DNA from 4 places in the Streptomyces sp. NPDC028298 genome. Region 3 is predicted to be linked to each of the others. Evidence: riboswitches for the same ligand, from Rfam matches in the RefSeq annotation. Region 3 holds a riboswitch; each other region holds the start of a gene.

The links. Region 3 has a riboswitch for cyclic di-AMP ahead of ACZ4TO_RS15755 (C40 family peptidase). Riboswitches for the same ligand answer to the same signal wherever they lie in the genome.
Region 1: it holds a riboswitch for cyclic di-AMP, as region 3 does, so the genes downstream of both, ACZ4TO_RS19690 (transglycosylase SLT domain-containing protein) here and ACZ4TO_RS15755 (C40 family peptidase) in region 3, are expected to answer to the same signal.
Region 2: it holds a riboswitch for cyclic di-AMP, as region 3 does, so the genes downstream of both, ACZ4TO_RS22745 (M23 family metallopeptidase) here and ACZ4TO_RS15755 (C40 family peptidase) in region 3, are expected to answer to the same signal.
Region 4: it holds a riboswitch for cyclic di-AMP, as region 3 does, so the genes downstream of both, ACZ4TO_RS08040 (M23 family metallopeptidase) here and ACZ4TO_RS15755 (C40 family peptidase) in region 3, are expected to answer to the same signal.

The regions. Positions count from the first base shown of each region.
Region 1 covers NZ_JBVHTL010000004.1:157,478-161,876, reverse strand. Annotated here, with positions in the region: gene ACZ4TO_RS19695 (CocE/NonD family hydrolase) at 1-1,840, shown strand, start outside; cyclic di-AMP (ydaO/yuaA leader) riboswitch at 2,355-2,516, shown strand; gene ACZ4TO_RS19690 (transglycosylase SLT domain-containing protein) at 2,521-3,291, shown strand; gene ACZ4TO_RS19685 (HAD family hydrolase) at 3,367-4,176, opposite strand.
Region 2 covers NZ_JBVHTL010000005.1:23,120-27,518, reverse strand. Annotated here, with positions in the region: gene ACZ4TO_RS22760 (dihydrofolate reductase family protein) at 1-787, shown strand, start outside; tRNA gene ACZ4TO_RS22755 (tRNA-Met) at 871-944, shown strand; gene ACZ4TO_RS22750 (PP2C family protein-serine/threonine phosphatase) at 1,128-2,324, shown strand; cyclic di-AMP (ydaO/yuaA leader) riboswitch at 2,540-2,696, shown strand; gene ACZ4TO_RS22745 (M23 family metallopeptidase) at 2,708-3,745, shown strand; gene ACZ4TO_RS22740 (aldo/keto reductase) at 3,896-4,399, shown strand, end outside.
Region 3 covers NZ_JBVHTL010000003.1:124,986-129,384, reverse strand. Annotated here, with positions in the region: gene ACZ4TO_RS15765 (ATP-dependent Clp protease proteolytic subunit) at 178-813, shown strand; gene ACZ4TO_RS15760 (hypothetical protein) at 821-1,126, shown strand; cyclic di-AMP (ydaO/yuaA leader) riboswitch at 1,488-1,660, shown strand; gene ACZ4TO_RS15755 (C40 family peptidase) at 1,664-2,137, shown strand; gene ACZ4TO_RS15750 (ATP-binding protein) at 2,400-2,861, opposite strand; gene ACZ4TO_RS15745 (helix-turn-helix domain-containing protein) at 3,074-3,931, shown strand; gene ACZ4TO_RS15740 (DUF397 domain-containing protein) at 3,943-4,167, shown strand; gene ACZ4TO_RS15735 (8-amino-7-oxononanoate synthase) at 4,267-4,399, opposite strand, start outside.
Region 4 covers NZ_JBVHTL010000001.1:1,858,417-1,862,815, reverse strand. Annotated here, with positions in the region: gene ACZ4TO_RS08050 (M16 family metallopeptidase) at 1-958, shown strand, start outside; gene ACZ4TO_RS08045 (M16 family metallopeptidase) at 955-2,343, shown strand; cyclic di-AMP (ydaO/yuaA leader) riboswitch at 2,559-2,715, shown strand; gene ACZ4TO_RS08040 (M23 family metallopeptidase) at 2,728-3,495, shown strand; gene ACZ4TO_RS08035 (GntR family transcriptional regulator) at 3,692-4,384, shown strand.

The DNA.
Region 1 (4,399 bases), on a different contig from region 3:
GACGGCCCCGCGCGATCAGCAGCGCCACCCCTGGTACGCCGGGCACGGCTACGCCTCCGTCCGAGTGGACGTGCGCGGGCACGGCAATTCGGAGGGCGTGCCGGGCGACGAGGGGGCCCGGACCGAGACGGACGACGGGGTGGAGGTGGTCTCCTGGCTGGCCGGCCGGCCCTGGTGCAGCGGCCGGGTCGGCATGTTCGGGATCTCGTGGGGCGGCTTCAGCTCCCTCCGTGTCGCGGCCCGCGCGCCCGAGCCGCTCAAGGCTGTCGTCACGGTCTGCTCGACCGACGACCTCTATGACAACGAGACACACCACGCGGGAGGTTCCGTCCTCGCCGTCGACACGCACGCCCGGTCGGCCCGTCTGCTCGCCTTCGCCGCCCGTCCGCCGGACCCAGCGCACGTGGGCGAGGGGATGTGGCGGGACATGTGGGAGAAACGGCTGGAGGCGGTCAGCCCCCGCGCGCACACCTGGCTGGCCCACCAGACCCGGGACGCGTACTGGCGCGAGGGCGGCGTCCGCGAGGAGTACGGAGCCGTCCGCGCGGCGGTCCTCGCGGTCGGCGGCTGGCACGACCCGCACCGCGACACGGTGCTGCGCCTGGTGGAGAACCTGCCGCCGGATCGCGTACGAGGCATCATCGGCCCCTGGTCCCGCCAGTACCCGGACCGGGGCCTGCCGCCGGGACCGGCGATCGGCTTCCTCCAGGAGACGCTGCGCTGGTGGGACCACTGGCTCCGGGACGAGGACACGGACGCGCTCTCCGTCCCCCTTCTGCGCTCGTACGTGATGGACGCGCACCCTCCGGCGACCGTGTACGAGCGGATCCCGGGCCGATGGGTGGGCGACCCCGCCTGGCCCTCACCCTCGGTGACCCCGGTCGCGTACGCGCTCCAGGGCGCCCCGCTGCCGGTGCGCTCCCCGCAGCACACAGGGGTCGACGCGGGCCGGCTCTTCCCCTCGGGCGACGACGCCGACCTGCCGCCGGACCAGCGGGAGGAGGACGCCCGGTCGGCCTGCTTCGAGTTCGAGGTGACGGAGGAGATCTGGGTCCTGGGCCGCCCCCGGGTCACTCTGCGGCTGACGTCCGCGTCGCCCCGGGGCCAGGTGATCGCCCGGCTGTGCGACGTGGCCCCGGACGGGGCGTCCACGCTCGTCACCCGGGGCGTCCTGAACCTGTCGGCGCGCCGGGGCCCCGACCAGGCGGTTCCCTGGCGGCCGGGCGACACGGAGCACGTGGTCCTCGACCTGAACGCCATCGGCTACGCGTTCCCGGCGGGCCACCGCATCCGGCTGGGCGTCTCCTCCGCCTACTGGCCCTGGATCTGGCCGCAGCCGGGCTCGGAGGCCGGCTTCACCCTGGAGCCGGTCGGCAGCGTCCTCGAACTCCCGGTGCGGGCGAGGGAGTCGGACCCCTCGGTCGCCTTCGGAGAACCGGAGGAGGCCGAACCCCTCGGCGTGACCGTCTCGGCGCCCCTGGACGAGCCCCGCCCGCCCCGCCTGGTCCTGCGCGACGTGGCCGCCGGGACCTGGAGCGTGGAGGTGGACCCGGGGCGCGGCGGGACCCGGGTGTTCCCCGACGGCCTCGAATGCACGGAGGAGGCCCGGGAGACGTACACGATCGGCACGTCGGACCCGCTGTCCGCCCGCGCCCGTTCGGTGTGGTCGATCCGGCTCCACCGGCCCGAGCTGCCGTGGGACGCCCGCGTCGAGACGGTCTCCGCCATCGCCTGCGACGCCGAGGACTTCATCACGACCGACGAGCTCGTCTGCAGGAACGGCGACGAGGTCGTCTTCCACCGGACCTGGGAGAAGCGGATCCCGCGCACGGCCGGCTGACCGGGCCCGCCGGGACGGGAGTTGGCCGTCGACGGGGCGAACCCGGTTGGTATTGAGTCCACTTGACTGCGGGCGCCCGCCCCGGTCCGGCGTGCCGGCCTCCACCTGGGACCTGTCGCGTCGACCCGACGCGGCCCGCCGCCCCGCCGCTCCCTACTGTGTCCCGCGCCACAAATCCCGCCGCGCCAGGGGCCGCTCGACGCCTTTCGAGGGTCCCGGGAGCGCCCGCCGACGCAGGCACAATGTCCGAATTGGCCCCTCATGGAGCCTTGGTGCTCTTTGGTCTCGTGAGTTGGGTCACCGGCCAGACACCCCTCCGCCGGGCGCCCCTTATGGATCAACCCGTTTGCGAAAGGCAAGTTGAGGATCCAATTCCGACACAATCGGACTTTTTACCCTCGCCTTAACCAGGCCAAAGCGATCTTCGCGGTCAAATCTCGTCTTGTTTCGGACATGTGCTCTCGCATACGTTCTGGTCGACCCCGGGCGGATCGCCGAATCCTGCCGCCGCCCGGCAACCCATCGACCCACGCACGGCAGGAGCGGGGGAACCACAGGTAAGCCGCCGGTCCGGACACATCCGGAACGGCTTGGGGTGAAGCCGCGCCCAGAGCGCGGCCGGGCATCTCCCGCCCGAACCCGACAGCTCACCTCGCAGGCGTCGGAGAGGACATTTCGCCATGCCCGTACGAGCCAAGCACCGCCGTATGAAGACCAACGTCATCACCCGGGGCATGATCGCCGCCGGAACGGGTGGCATCGCCCTCGCCCTCCCCCTCGTGAGCGCGACCGGCGCCAGCGCCGCCACCCCGGCGCAGGCCCCCCAGGTGGCCAAGACCGCCCACACCGCGGTCGTCCCCAACGTGCAGCTCGTCACCTACAAGGTGGTCGCCGGCGACACCCTGTCCAAGGTGGCGAAGAAGTACCCCAAGAGCGGTGGCTGGAAGAAGCTGTACGCGGCGAACCGCGCGATCATCGGCGACAACCCCGCGATGATCCGTCCGGGCATGAAGCTCACCGTGGGCACGAAGACGCTGAAGTCGACGACCGTCCGCACCACGGCGAACGCGACCGCCGCCGTCGCCAAGTCCAAGACGACCACCGTCACCCAGGCCGTCGCCAAGACGTACACCAACAACCTCGACGGCTGGATCAAGGAATCCCTGGACGTCATGGCCAAGGCCGGCATCCCGGGCAGCTACGACGGCATCTACCGCAACGTGATGCGCGAGTCCTCCGGCAACCCCAACGCCATCAACAACTGGGACTCCAACGCCGCCGCGGGCATCCCCTCCAAGGGCCTGCTCCAGGTGATCGACCCCACGTTCCAGGCGTACCACGTCGCCGGCACGTCGTCGAACATCTACGACCCGGTCGCCAACATCACCGCGGCCTGCAACTACGCGGCCGACAAGTACGGCTCCATCGACAACGTCAACGGCGCCTACTGATCCACCCCGCACCACCCGCTTCACCCGCACCCGCCGACGGCGCCCTCCGGCCCGTCGGCGGGTGCGTCGGTGTCGCTAGAAGCCGAAGAGGCGCTCCAGGACGACCGCGATCCCGTCGTCCTCGTTCGACAAGGTGACCTCGTCGGCCACCGCCTTCAGTTCCGGGTGGGCGTTGGCCATCGCCACCCCCCGGGCCGCCCAGTCGAACATCGGGATGTCGTTGGGCATGTCACCGAAGGCGAGCGTCGCACCCGGCGTGAGCCCGAGATGCGCCGCGGCCAGAGCGAGGCCCGTCGCCTTGGTCACCCCGCATGGCTGGAGTTCGACGGTGCCCGGCCCGGACATGGTGACCGTCGCCAGCGAACCGACCACTCCCCGTGCCGCCGAGGCCAACTCGTCGTCCGACAAAGACGGGTGACGGAGCAACACCTTGCTGATCGGCTCCGCCCAGAGGTCGTCCCGACGCGGCACCCGCACGGCCGGCAGCGTCGGATGCGGCATGACGTACCCCGGCTCGATGAGCGTCAGCCCGTCCACGCCGTCCTGGTCGACCGCCGCGTACAGCAGCCCGACCTCCGCCTCGATCTTGCCGAGCGCCGTCTCCGCCAACTCCCTGTCCAGGGTCACCGACCACAGCATGCGGTCCGTGCCCGCGTCGTAGAGCTGCGCCCCCTGACCGCACACCGCCAGTCCCTCGCCGCCGAGTTCGTCGAGAAGTGGTCGCACGCGCGGTGCCGGTCGGCCCGTGACCACGAGATGCCGGGCACCTGCCCGGGTCACTTTCGCCAACGCGGCGCGTGTCCGGTCGGAGAGTGTGTCGTCGCCGCGCAGCAGCGTTCCGTCCAGGTCAGTGGCGATGAGTGAATATGCAGTCGGAGCGGCCATGATCCGAAGAATACGGATCGAACGACTCAACGGCCCGGCCTGAACCGGACGACGTCCGGTATCCCGTCAGCAACGCCGTTCACCGCACGGTGGTAAGCGCGTTGCGACCGCTTCGGATCACCGAGGCTCCGCTTCCGCCCACACTCACTTTCCCGCACAGGACCACCCACAACTCCCCAACACCCCTTCCATCAAGGCCCACTGGGACCGGCATGAGAGTCGC
Region 2 (4,399 bases), on a different contig from region 3:
CGCGCTCGACGGGCTCGTCGGCGTCGACGTCGTCCCGACCGGCCCCGCACTGGACTGGCGGGTGCTGCTGGAACACCTTCACGACGTACGGGGGGTGCGCCGCCTCATGGTCGAAGGGGGCGGCAAGGTCCACACCCAGCTCGTGCGCGAGCAGCTCGCCGACGAACTGCAGCTCGCCGTCGCCCCCCTCTTCGTAGGGCAGCCGGACGCGCCGCGGCTGTTCGGGACCGGGGCGTACCCGCCGGGCCGGATGCGGCTGGTGGAGACCCGGCCCGTCGGCGACGTCGTCCTCATCCGGTACGTCCCCACCGCGCCCGGCACCGGCTCGCTCGCCTCCGCCGCCGACCGCCGATGGCTGGAGCTCGCCTGCGAGCTGGCGGAACTGTGCCCGCCCTCCAAGACGGCGTTCAGCGTGGGCGCCGTGGTGGTCGCCGCCGACGGCACCGAGCTGGCCCGCGGCCACTCCCGCGAGGGCGGGGACCCCGTCGTGCACGCCGAGGAGGCCGCCCTCGCCAAGATCGACCCGGCCGATCCCCGGCTGGCCGGCGCCACCGTCTACAGCAGCCTGGAACCGTGCGCCCACCGGGCCTCCCGGCCCGCCCCCTGTGCCCGGCTCATCCTCGACGCCGGTGTGCGGCGGGTCGTCACCGCCTGGCGCGAGCCCGACACCTTCGTCACGGACGCCGACGGGAACGGGCTCCTCGCCGCCGCGGGCGCCGAGGTCGTCGTCCTGCCCGAGTGCGCGGACCGCGCCGAGGCCCCCAACCGGCATCTGGCGGGCCGGTAGGGAGCCCCTCCCGCGCCGCGCGAGGGGCTGGTTTAAACGGGTGTGCTTCGGGTCCCGCGGATGGCGTACACTGGTCTTAACGACGCGGGGTGGAGCAGCTCGGTAGCTCGCTGGGCTCATAACCCAGAGGTCGCAGGTTCAAATCCTGTCCCCGCTACTGAAGGCCAAGGGCCGGAACTCGGATTCACGAGTTCCGGCCCTTGGTGTTTCGTCCTTCTCTCTTTCTCGGTCTTCGTCCCGCCGAATTCCCCGTCCGGTTCCGTTCCGGCCGGCGGAGCCTTGCTCCCCCGGTCGGGCCACAGGGGTCGCCCGCCGCCCCCGCACCGGTTCTTCTGGACGGGTGGGGCAGCCAGGAGGTGAGCGGCGGACCGGACAGTTCCATGACCGGGCCGGCCGGCCCTCCCGCGGCGCCCACGAGCCCGGGGGCGTCCCCTCGCCCGGTCCGGCGGGAGCCGACCCACGCCGGATCGTGTGGACACGCTCCTTCGTCCGGGCCCTGCCCGTCCTGCTCGTCGCCGCCGGGATCGTCTACGACTACTTCACCCCGTCGGAATTCACCGCGACCCCCCTGTTCGCGGCCGCGCCCCTGGTCGCCGCGCCCCTCTTCTCGCTGCGCGGGACCGTTCTCGCCGGCGTCCTCGCCGTGGGCGCGGTGCTCGTGACGCACTGTGTGCTCGACATCGTCCTCCAGGTCGACGCGGTCACCGAGGTGGTCACCGTCGCGATGGCCGCCGTCCTCGCCGTCCTCATCAACAGCGTCGTCCGGCGCGGCGACGAGCGGCTCGCCTCCGTCCGGGAGATCGCCGAGTTCGCGCAGCGCGCCGTGCTGCCCGAACCCGAGGCGCTGATCGCCGGTCTCGAGGTGGCGGCCCGGTACGAGGCGGCGCAGGAGGACGCGTTCATCGGCGGGGACCTGTACGCCGTACAGGACTCCCCGTACGGCGTGCGGCTGATCGTCGGGGACGTACGCGGCAAGGGGATGACCGCGGTGGCCACCGTCGCGACGGTGGTCGGTGCGTTCGGTGAGGCGGCCGAGCGGGAGACGGCCCTGGAGGGCGTCGCGGAGCGCCTGGAGCGGGCGCTGACGCGGGCGGGCACCCGGCGCGACAGCGTCGACGCGGTCGAGGGTTTCACGACCGCCGTCCTCGCCGAGATCCCGCCGGGCGAGGACGTCGTACGCGTCGTCAACCGCGGCCATCCGCCGCCCCTGCTGCTGCATGCCGACGGCACGCTCCGCACCCTCTCCGCCGAGTCCTTCGCGCTGCCCCTGGGGATGAGTGAACTGGGGAGCCTGCCCGCCCCGACGCTGCGGGAGGGGTTTCCGCGCGGGGCGACGCTGCTCCTGCACACCGACGGACTGTCCGAGGCCCGCGACGCGCGGGGGAGGTTCTTCGATCCGGCCGCCTGGCTGGCCGGACGGGTCTTTCCCGGTCCCGACGCGCTGCTGACCGCCCTCTTCGACGCGGCCCGCGAGCACACGGGCGGCCCGCTGACGGACGACTTGGCGCTGCTCGCCGTCCGGCGTCACGAACAGTGACGGGACTGTCTCCCTCCGCATAACGACTGACATACCGTCAGGGAAATCCGTGCAAGCGGCACGCGGTCAACTCGCCCGTTTTTCATCGTTCATGACCCCAAAGTCCTGGCCAAGAGGCGTTAATGATCAGTCGGAACGGCTTGGAATTCGGTGGCCGGGTCTATTAACGTTCGATAACGCAGCGCGGTCGTCACAACCGTCACAAGAGGCGGCTCCGTGCGCACGCGCCGAATCCCGCAAGGGAACCGGGGAACCAACTCGTGGGGTGAATCGAGCGTATTCCGCCGTCGATGCACGGTGGCCGTACGCGCGTAGGAGACCTTCCTGCTCCGAACCCGTCAGCTAACCCGGTAGGCGGCAAGGAAGGAAAGGAGTGCGCCCACGTGGCGTCCAACCGGCCCGCTCAGCCAACCTCGTTCGCGCCGAACGAAGCCCACACCTTCGGCTACGGCAAGGACGACGGTCCCTGGGAGGAGTGGAACCCCACCGAGGATTCCCTCGCTCCCGTCCGCGGCCGGCACCGCACGGGCAAGCAGCGCGGCGGAGGACTCGCCCGCAGCTCCACGGTTCTCGGCGTCGGTGTCATAGCCGCCGTCGGCGGTGGCGGCATCGCCAGCGCAGCTCCGGGCAAGGCGCCCGTCTCGATCTCACTGCCCGACCTGTCGTCGGTCACCGCGTCGGCCAAGGCCCTGATCTCGGACGGCGGATCCAGCGCCACCCCCAAGGGTTCCACGACTCCGCTCACCAGCGCCGGCCTGACCAGCGCCGACACGGCGCAGGGAAGCTCCGACGCCGGTGAGGCGCTGCGCGACCGCATCATGGCGCAGGCCCAGTCGCAGCAGAACCAGGCCGACACCGCCACGCAGAAGGCCGCCCAGACCGCCGCCGCGCAGAAGGCCGTACAGGCCGCCGCCAAGCAGCAGGACGAGGCCGAGGCCAAGGAAGCCGCCGCGAAGAAGAAGGCGGAGGAGGCGGCCAAGCAGAAGGCCGAGGCCGAGCGCCTCGCCGAGCTCGCCAAGAGCTACTCGCTGCCGACCTCCTCGTACACGCTGACCTCGCGCTTCGGTGAGGCCGGCTCCATGTGGTCCTCCGGCTACCACACCGGACTCGACTTCGCGGCGCCCACCGGCACGCTGATCAAGGCGATCCACAGCGGCACCATCACCGAGGCCGGCTGGGCCGGCGCGTACGGCTACCGCACGATCCTCACCCTCGACGACGGCACGGAACTCTGGTTCTGCCACCAGTCGTCGATCAGCGTCACCGTCGGCCAGAAGGTCGCCACCGGTGACGTCATCGGACGCGTGGGCGCGACGGGCAACGTCACCGGGCCGCACCTGCACCTCGAAGTGCACCCCGGCGGCGCCGCCACCGGCATCGACCCGATGGCCTGGCTCCAGAGCAAGGGCCTCAACCCCTGATCCCCGATAACCCCTGATCCCCGATCTCCGGCAGCCCTGACGTCAACCCCCCCGGCGTCAGGGCTGTCGGCCGTCCGGACGCGGACGGCGGCACGCACCGGAACGGTGAGTGTGGAATACACGCATCCGGTACGGGCGTTGTCGCCTTACATGACTTCCCTTCGCAAGCTCGGTTCGTCCGACCTCGAGGTCTTCCCGCTCTCCCTCGGGGGCAACGTCTTCGGCTGGACGGCCGACGAGACCCGGTCCTTCGCCGTGCTCGACGCCTACGCCGCCGCCGGAGGCAACTTCCTCGACACGGCCGACTCCTACTCCGCCTGGGTCGAGGGCAACGAGGGCGGCGAGTCCGAGACCGTCATCGGCAAGTGGCTGAAGAGCCGCGGCAACCGCGCCGACATCGTGGTCGCCACCAAGGTCAGCCAGCACCCCGCGTACCCGGGACTGTCCGGTGCCAACATCAAGGCCGCGGCCGACGCGTCGCTGCGCCGCCTGGGCACCGACCACATCGACCTCTACTACACGCACTTCGACAAGCCGGAAGTGCCCGTCGAGGAGATCATCGGCGCCCTCGACGAGCTGGTGAAGGCCGGGAAGGTGCGGCACATCGCCGCCTCCAACATCTCCCCGGAGCGGCTTCGGGAGTCCCTGGAGTTC
Region 3 (4,399 bases):
TAGACCGGGCCTCCCGCACTCCGCGGGGCGCGAGATCCCGCCGGCAGGCCCCCGCACGGCACCCTCGGCCACCTTCCCGTCCGGGCATGCCGCCGTTTCTGCTCTCAGCAGGGCCCTCTTCCACAGAGACGTACGTCCTGTACATTTTTTACAGACGTCGATCTGAGGAGGCGCGCCATGGACAGCCCGTCCGCCCGCTATGTCCTGCCCGAGTTCACGGAACGCACGAGCGCGGGACACCGGACCCTGGACCCGTACGCGAAGCTGCTCAGCGAGCGGATCGTGTTCCTCGGGACGCCGATCGACGACACGTCGGCGAACGACGTGACGGCCCAGTTCATGTACCTCGAACACCAGGCGCCCGAGCAGGACATCTCGCTGTACATCAACTCCCCCGGCGGCTCCTTCGCCGCGATGACCGCGATCTACGACACGATGCGGTTCGTCACCTGCGACGTCGAGACGGTCTGCCTGGGCCGGGCGGCCTCGGCCGCGGCCGTACTGGTGGCGGGCGGCACTCCGGGCAAGCGGCTCGCACTGCCGGGGGCCCGCTTCCTGCTCCACCAGCCGTCGGCGGCCGAGCCGCTCCAGGGCCAGGCGAGCGACCTGCTCATCCAGGCCGAGGAGTTGCTGCGGACCCGTCGGACGCTGGAGGAGATGCTCGGGCGCCACACGGGCCGGAGTCCGGAGCAGGTCGCGGCGGACATCGAGCGCGACAGGATCCTCGACGCGCCGGAGGCCCTGGCCTACGGGCTGATCGACCGGATCGTCCCGAGCCGCAGGTCCGCGCTCGACACGCCCGGCGCGAGGTGAGCGGCCGATGATCCCGGACCTTCCCCCGCTGCCCGCGCTGACCCGCGCGGAGGCCGAACTCATCGACCGCTATCTCGACGTCGTCGACCTCCTCGGCCGGATCAACCCCTCCCGCCCCGGAGACACCTATCGCGGCCTGAGGGCGGCTCAGGCACTGGTCGGCAAGGCGGAGGCCCTGCGGGACGCGCTCACGCTGATGCATCAGCGGGGCGAGAGCGAGGTGCACGCCCCGACGCTGGCGCAGGCCCTGCGGGTGCTCGGCGGAGAGCGGCGGGCGGCCCGGGTCACGGTGCCTCCCGAGTCCGGAAGTTGACGGACCCCCACCGACGGGCCGGCCCGCGCCGAAGCGGCATGACGTCCGGACCACGACTCAAACGGACCGGATGGTGTACCCCCTGACGGCGTATTCATCGGTCCCTTCCCTGACCCCTCCGAGTTGCGCAACACGCTGAGTCCGGACGCCGGATGGGCCCCGTCGTCGCAGGTGCGGGCCTCATCGCCGTCCCCAACACGTGCTCGAACGGAGGGGTGTTCACTCGAACAGTCGAGTGGTGAGTAAGCCCACAAAACACCGGTTCCGCTCGGATTTTCCGACTCTGATGAGTGAAGATCCCTTCCGACGACAAGCCCCCGCCACAGCGGCGGGGCGGTCCGGGCGGACGCCGAGTCCTGCCGCCGCCCGGATGCCCGGTCGACAGGAGTGGATCGGCAGGAGTGGAGGACCCAGCTAGACGGGTCGCCGGAACAGTTCCGGGCGGCCCTTGGGGTGAAGCCGCAGCAGCGGCCGGGCAACTTCGCCAGCCCGAATCCGACAGGTCATCCTTCACAGGCGGCTGACGAAGGGTTGCGCATGACTGCGCTCAATCGTGTCCCGTCGCTGTGGACCCGGGCCGGTACGGCCTCGGCGCTCACACTTGCCGCCGTCGGCGGCAGCCTGGTGGTTCCCGGTGTCGCACCAGACGCCGAGGCGGCCACCGTCGCGACGCGGGCACTCCAGGTCGCGGCGTCGAAGCACGGCTCCCCCTACCAGTGGGGCGCCACCGGACCGCACCGCTTCGACTGCTCGGGGCTCACGCTCTACTCGTACAAGAAGGCGGGCAAGAAGCTGCCTCGTACGGCCGCGGCCCAGTACAACAAGACGCACCATGTCTCGGCCTCGCACCGCAAGGCCGGTGACCTCGTGTTCTTCCACTCGGGCCGGAACGTGTACCACGTCGGCATCTACGCCGGTAAGGGAAAGATCTGGCACTCCCCGAAGACCGGGGAAGTGGTGAAGCTCCAGAAGATCTGGACGAGAAGCGTCTGGTACGGCAGGGTCGGCTGACCCTTTCGCCCGGGGCGGCGGACCCTCGCCGCCCCGGCGCGAGCGCCCTCAGGGCCGCCGTGACGCCCTCCCGGCCCCTCGCGGGCCGACCGGGGCCGGGGGCGGCCCCTGTGGGCCGACCATGGCCGCCGCGGCTTTCACGGGGCCACTGACGACCGCCGCGCCCTCAATGCCACTGCCGACCGCCGCGGCCTCAATGGGCCGCTGACGACCGCCGCCGCCCCAAGGGCCATGACGACCGGTCGCCTCGGGGCGGCGCCCCTCAGGGCTCCTGGGGCGGCCACCCGGCCGGCACCGGCTGGACGGGCACCGTCCACGGGAGCTCGATGGAGACCGTCTTGCCGCCCTCCCGGGTCGGTACGACGGTGAGCCTGCCGCCGCATTCGGCGGTGAGCCAACGGATGATCACCATGCCGCGGCCGTTGTCCTGCTGGACGGCCGCGGGCAGCCGCTTCGGAAAGCGCGGATGGCTGTCGGTGACCCCGATAAGCAGCCGCTCCTCCCGGTCGAGACGCACGCCGACCGTGAAGGTGGGCGACTGCCCGAACGTGTGCTGCACGGCGTTGGTCGCCAGTTCCGACACGATCAGCCGCACGGTCTCGGCGACGTCGCAGTCCCCCGGCAGGCCCCATTCGGACAGCACTTCGGCGACGAAATTTCGGGCCACGGAAACCGAGACCGGTTCGCTCGGCAGGGTGACGGATGCTTCCTGATGGTCTGCCATGGCGACGTTCGTCCCTTTCCCACGGGACCGGAGCCCGACACCGAGCGGATGGTTCGAGTACGGTCCCGGACTGGTGCTTGCGCCAGACTGCCATTACCGGGCCGGTCGCGGGTGCGATCCACCGAGTAATGCATATATCTGTCGCTCGATGCGGTGAACTCTGCGTCGGCAGAGCGTATTCGGACGACTTGGAAGGAGTAAGGAGAACAGCCATGCAGCACGGTCCCGCGGTGCGCCGCCGCAAGCTCGGAGCCGAACTGCGCGCGCTGCGCGCGGGCACGGGGCTCACGAGCGGGGAGGCGGCCCGCCTGCTCGGCTGGCACCAGTCGAAGGTGAGCCGCATCGAAACCGGCACCAGCGGGGTGAAACCGGCCGATGTGGAACGCCTGTTGCACGCGTACGGCGTCGAGGATCCCGAACTGCGCCGGCTCCTGGTCGTGTTGGCGGGCTCCGAGGTCAACGGCCGCCACCACTGGTGGCACGCGTACCGCGGGGTCCTCCCGCCGGAGTACCGGGACTTCATCAGCCTGGAGTCCGGCGCCAGCGCGATGCGCACCCTGGAGACCTCCGTCGTGCCCGGTCTGCTGCAGACACCGGAGTACGCCCGCGCGGTGACGCGGGCCGCCGTGGACGGACTGGAGGAGAGCAAGCTCGACGCCCTGGTCGAAGTGCGTCTGGCCCGGCAGGACGTGCTGCGCTCGGACCCGCCGCTCGAACTGTCCGCCGTCCTGGACGAGGCCGTGCTGCGCCGTGAGGTGGGCGGCCCCGACGTCATGGCACGCCAGCTCCGCCGGCTGCGGGAGGCCGCCGTGCTGCCTCAAGTACGGCTCCAGGTACTGCCGTTCGCGGCCGGCGCGCACATCGGCGTGACCGGCCCTTTCGTTATCTTCTCATTTCCGAACACAACCGATCTGGATGTGGTTGTTCTCGACCACTTGACGAGTAGCCTCTATCTCGAACGGAAAGAAGACCTCCAGGCATACGCCGAGGCCTTCAACGCCCTTCAGTTCCACGCCCTTTCACCCGAGGACTCGTTGGACTACATCGCCTCGATAGGCGACGACACGTAAGGAGGCACGTCATGTCTGCAATGCCTCGGTACGTACCCTCCAGCACTTCGCTGCTCCATGTGCGCTGGCTGCGCAGCAGTCGCAGTACCGGGATGAACAACTGCGTCGAGACCGCACGCCCGGGCACCGGACCCTGGTCCGGAATGGTCGCGGTGCGCGATTCCAAGAACACCGCGGGACCCGCCCTGCTGTTCACCCCGGACGTCTGGGAGGGGTTCATCACCGGGCTGAACTGACCCCGCACGGTTCACCGCTCCACCGCACCACCGGCCGGCCACCCCTGCATCTGTCCGGCCGAACGCTCCACCCGCTCGTCGATCGACCGCTCCACCGGTTCACCGGTTCCGGCTGATCACGTCCACCGCGTGCTCGATCTGCTCCTCGGTGAGGTCCGCGCGGGCCGTCAGTCGCAGCCGCGAAACACCGTCGGGCACCGACGGGGGACGGAAACAGCCGACGGCGAGGCCC
Region 4 (4,399 bases), on a different contig from region 3:
GAACCAGCGCGACGTTGTGAAGAACGAGCGCCGCCAGCGCTACGACAACGTCCCGTACGGCACCGCCTTCGAGAAGCTCACCGCGCTCTCGTACCCCGAGGGCCACCCGTACCACCACACCCCGATCGGGTCGATGGCGGACCTGGACGCGGCCACCCTGGAGGACGCCCGCGCGTTCTTCCGCACCAACTACGCGCCCAACAACGCTGTCCTGTCGGTCGTCGGCGACATCGACCCGGAGCAGACGCTCGCCTGGGTCGAGAAGTACTTCGGCTCCATCCCCGGGCACGACGGCAAGCCCGCCCCGCGGGACGGCTCGCTGCCCGACGTCATCGGCGAGCAGATCCGCGAGGTCGTCGAGGAGGACGTCCCGGCGCGCGCCCTGATGGCCGCCTACCGCCTCCCGGAGGACGGCACGCGCGCGTGCGACGCGGCCGACCTGGCGCTCACCGTCCTCGGCGGCGGCGAGTCCTCCCGGCTCTACAACCGGCTCGTACGCCGTGACCGCACCGCCGTCGCCGCGGGGTTCGGCCTGCTGCGGCTCGCCGGAGCGCCCTCCCTGGGATGGCTGGACGTGAAGACGTCCGGAGACGTCGAGGTCCCGGTCATCGAGGCCGCCGTCGACGAGGAGCTCGCCCGGTTCGCCGAGGAGGGCCCCACGGCAGAGGAAATGGAGCGCGCCCAGGCCCAGTTGGAGCGCGAGTGGCTCGACCGGCTCGGTACCGTCGCAGGCCGCGCCGACGAACTGTGCCGGTACGCCGTCCTGTTCGGCGACCCGCAGCTCGCCCTGACCGCCGTGCAGCGCGTCCTGGACGTCACGGCGGAAGAGGTCCAGGAGGCCGCCAAGGCCCGCCTGCGCCCCGACAACCGCGCGGTGCTCGTCTACGAACCCACCACAGCCGAAGCCGCCGAGGCGGCCGACTCCGCCGACGAGACCGACGAGGAGGCGGCGAAGTGACCGAGCTCGCCACCATGGACTTCCACCCGCGGCCCCAGGCCGGACAGCCGAAGCCGTGGGCGTTCCCCGCCCCCGAGCGCGGCGCCCTGGACAACGGTCTGACCGTGCTGCGCTGCCACCGCCCCGGCCAGCAGGTCGTCGCCGTCGAGGTGATCCTCGCCGCGCCGCTGGACGCCGAGCCGGCGGGCCTGGACGGCATCGCCACGATCATGGCGCGCGCCTTCTCCGAGGGCACCGACAAGCACTCGGCCGAGGACTTCGCCGCCGAGCTGGAGCGCTGCGGCGCCACGCTCGACGCGCACGCCGACCACCCCGGCGTACGCCTGTCCCTCGAAGTGCCCGTCTCGCGTCTGGCCAAGGCCCTCGGCCTGCTCGCCGACGCCCTGCGGGCCCCCGCGTTCGCGGACAGCGAGGTCGAGCGGCTGGTGACCAACCGGCTGGACGAGATCCCGCACGAGACGGCCAACCCGGCCCGTCGTGCGGCCAAGGAGCTCTCCAAGGAACTGTTCCCGGCGACCGCGCGGATGTCGCGCCCCCGCCAGGGCACCGAGGAGACCGTCCGCAACATCGACGCTTCGGGTGTGCGCGCCTTCTACGAGAGGCACGTCCGCCCCGCCACGGCCACCGCGGTCGTCGTCGGCGACCTGACCGGGCTCGACCTCGACGAACTGCTCGCCGACACCCTCGGCTCCTGGACCGGCTCGTCCGCCGAACCGCGTCCCGTGCCGCCGGTGAGCGCCGACGACACCGGCCGCGTGATCATCGTCGACCGCCCCGGAGCCGTCCAGACGCAGCTCCTCATCGGCCGGGTCGGCGCCGACCGGCACGACCGCGTGTGGCCCGCCCAGGTCCTCGGCACCTACTGCCTCGGCGGCACCCTCACCTCGCGCCTGGACCGCGTCCTGCGCGAGGAGAAGGGCTACACCTACGGTGTGCGGGCGTTCGGACAGGTCCTTCGCTCCGCGCCGGACGGCACGGGCGCCGCGATGCTCGCCATCAGCGGTTCGGTCGACACCCCCAACACCGGCCCGGCGCTCGACGACCTGTGGAAGGTGCTGCGCACCCTCGCGGCCGAGGGTCTGACGGACACCGAGCGCGACGTCGCCGTGCAGAACCTGGTGGGTGTCGCGCCCCTGAAGTTCGAGACCGCTGCGGCCGTCGCGAGCACCCTCGCGGACCAGGTCGAGCAGCACCTGCCGGACGACTACCAGGCGACGCTCTACCGGCAACTGGCCGCCACCGGCACCGTGGAGGCCACCGCGGCGGCCGTGAGCGCCTTCCCGACGGACCGTCTGGTGACCGTCCTGGTCGGCGACGCGGCACAGATCGCGGACCCGGTCAGGGCCCTCGGAATCGGTGAAGTCACCGTGGTGGCAGCCGAGTAGGACCCGTGGGACGGAAGAGGGCCCTGACGGCTGAAGAGCCGTCAGGGCCCTTCTCTTTCCGGACTCCGGTCCCAAGATGTCCGTATTCGTACGGCGGTTGCCCTTCTGCCCTGTGGGATGCGTTACAAAAATCGTGATCCGTTTGTTGTTCGAAAGACACCCCGTTTAGCGTCGGGGCGGCTGTTCGTCACGCAGTGCGCCGCGCCCGCGGCACCGGACAGCCATCGCCGAGTCCCCGAGACGCGAGTCAGGGGAGCCGGGGACCCACGCAGTCCCTGGGGTGAATCGGACGCCCTCTTCGGAGGGGGCCCGTAGGAGACCTTCCTGCTCCGAACCCGTCAGCTAACCCGGTAGGCGAGAGGGAAGGAAAGGATCAGCCCCTACATGGCGTTCACCTGTGGCACCGGCAAGCATCGTCGTACGAGCAGCCGGGTGCACAGCACCACCACGACCGCCGTCGGGGTCGCGGCGCTCACCACCACCGGCGTGATCGGAACCCTGGCCGCCCCCGCGTTCGCTGCGGAAGCCTCCGTCGAGCAGACCGGGCTCACCCAGGCCGTCACCCTGAACGACACGGTCGCCGACCAGATCGACGCCCAGGCCTTCGCGCAGCAGCGCGCCGCCGACGAGGCCGCCGCGCGCAAGCAGGCCGAGCAGACCGCGCGCAAGCAGGCCGCGGAGCAGGCATCCAAGCTCCGTGAGGCCAAGGAGCGCGCCGCCCGTGAGGCCGAGCGCAAGCGCCTGAACACGTTCGTCATGCCGATCACGGGTTCGTACGTTTCCACCGGCTACCAGGCCAGCAGCGCCCTCTGGTCCTCCGGCAGCCACACTGGCGTCGACTTCCACGCCGCCTCCGGCACCTCGGTCCACGCCGTCGGCTCCGGCACAGTGGTCACGGCCGGCTGGGGCGGCGCCTACGGCAATCAAGTCGTGATCAAGATGCACGACGGCACGTACACCATGTACGGCCACCTGTCGTCCATCGGGGTGTCCGTGGGGCAGGCCGTCACCCCGGGGCAGCAGATCGGCCTCTCCGGGGACACCGGCAACACCACGGGACCGCACCTCCACTTCGAGGCCCGTACGACCGCCGAGTACGGCTCGGACATCGACCCGGTCGCCTACCTGCGCTCGCACGGCGTCAACGTCTGACGAACGCTTTGCGGCTTCCCCGCCGTTTTCGATGCCCCGGCTCACCGAGCCGGGGCATCGTCGTTTCCGGACGTCGTCTGTCCAAAAAATATCCATGGATTCAGGCCCGCCATCGGAAATTCAGGCTTCCTGCAATAGAGTCACTGAACAAGCGTCAATCGACGGCGTTTCACGGGGATTAAAGCGGAGGTCGGTCATGCGTATTCCGGCACACTCGGTGTGCACGGCGATCCGTGACGACATCGTCGCGGGTGTCTACGAGCGCGGCGGCCGGCTCACCGAGGAACTGCTCGCGCGCCGTTACGGCGTCTCGCGCGTCCCCGTGCGCGAGGCCCTGCGCACGCTGGAGGCCGAGGGCTTCGTGGTCACCCGCCGGCACGCGGGCGCCTGTGTCGCGGAGCCCACGGAGCTGGAGGCGGCGGACCTCCTGGAGATGCGCATGCTGCTGGAGCCGCTGGGGGCCGCGCGGGCCGCACAGCGGCGCACGGAGGCCCATCTCAAGGTGCTGCGGGGTCTGGTCAGGCTGGGGCAGGAGCGCTCCAGGCGAGGCCACAGCGAGGATCTGCGCTCGCTGGGCGGCTGGTTCCACGAGACGCTGGCGCAGGCGTCCGGCAGCCCCGCGCTGACCTCGACGCTCGCCCAGCTCCGCCACAAGATCGCCTGGATGTACTCGGTGGAGGCGCCGGCCGACCCCGCGGAGTCCTGGGCGGAGCACGGCGGCATCGTGGACGCGGTGGCCCGCGGGGACAGTGAGCGGGCCCGCGCGATCACGGCCCTGCACACCGAGCGCGCCAGCGCCGCGCACCGGCTCCGATTCCCCGGAGGCGAGCGGGCGGACCGTGTGAGAACTTCGCAACATCCCGTAAACATGACGGGCCCGCGTCTTTAACACAGGCGCCGTATA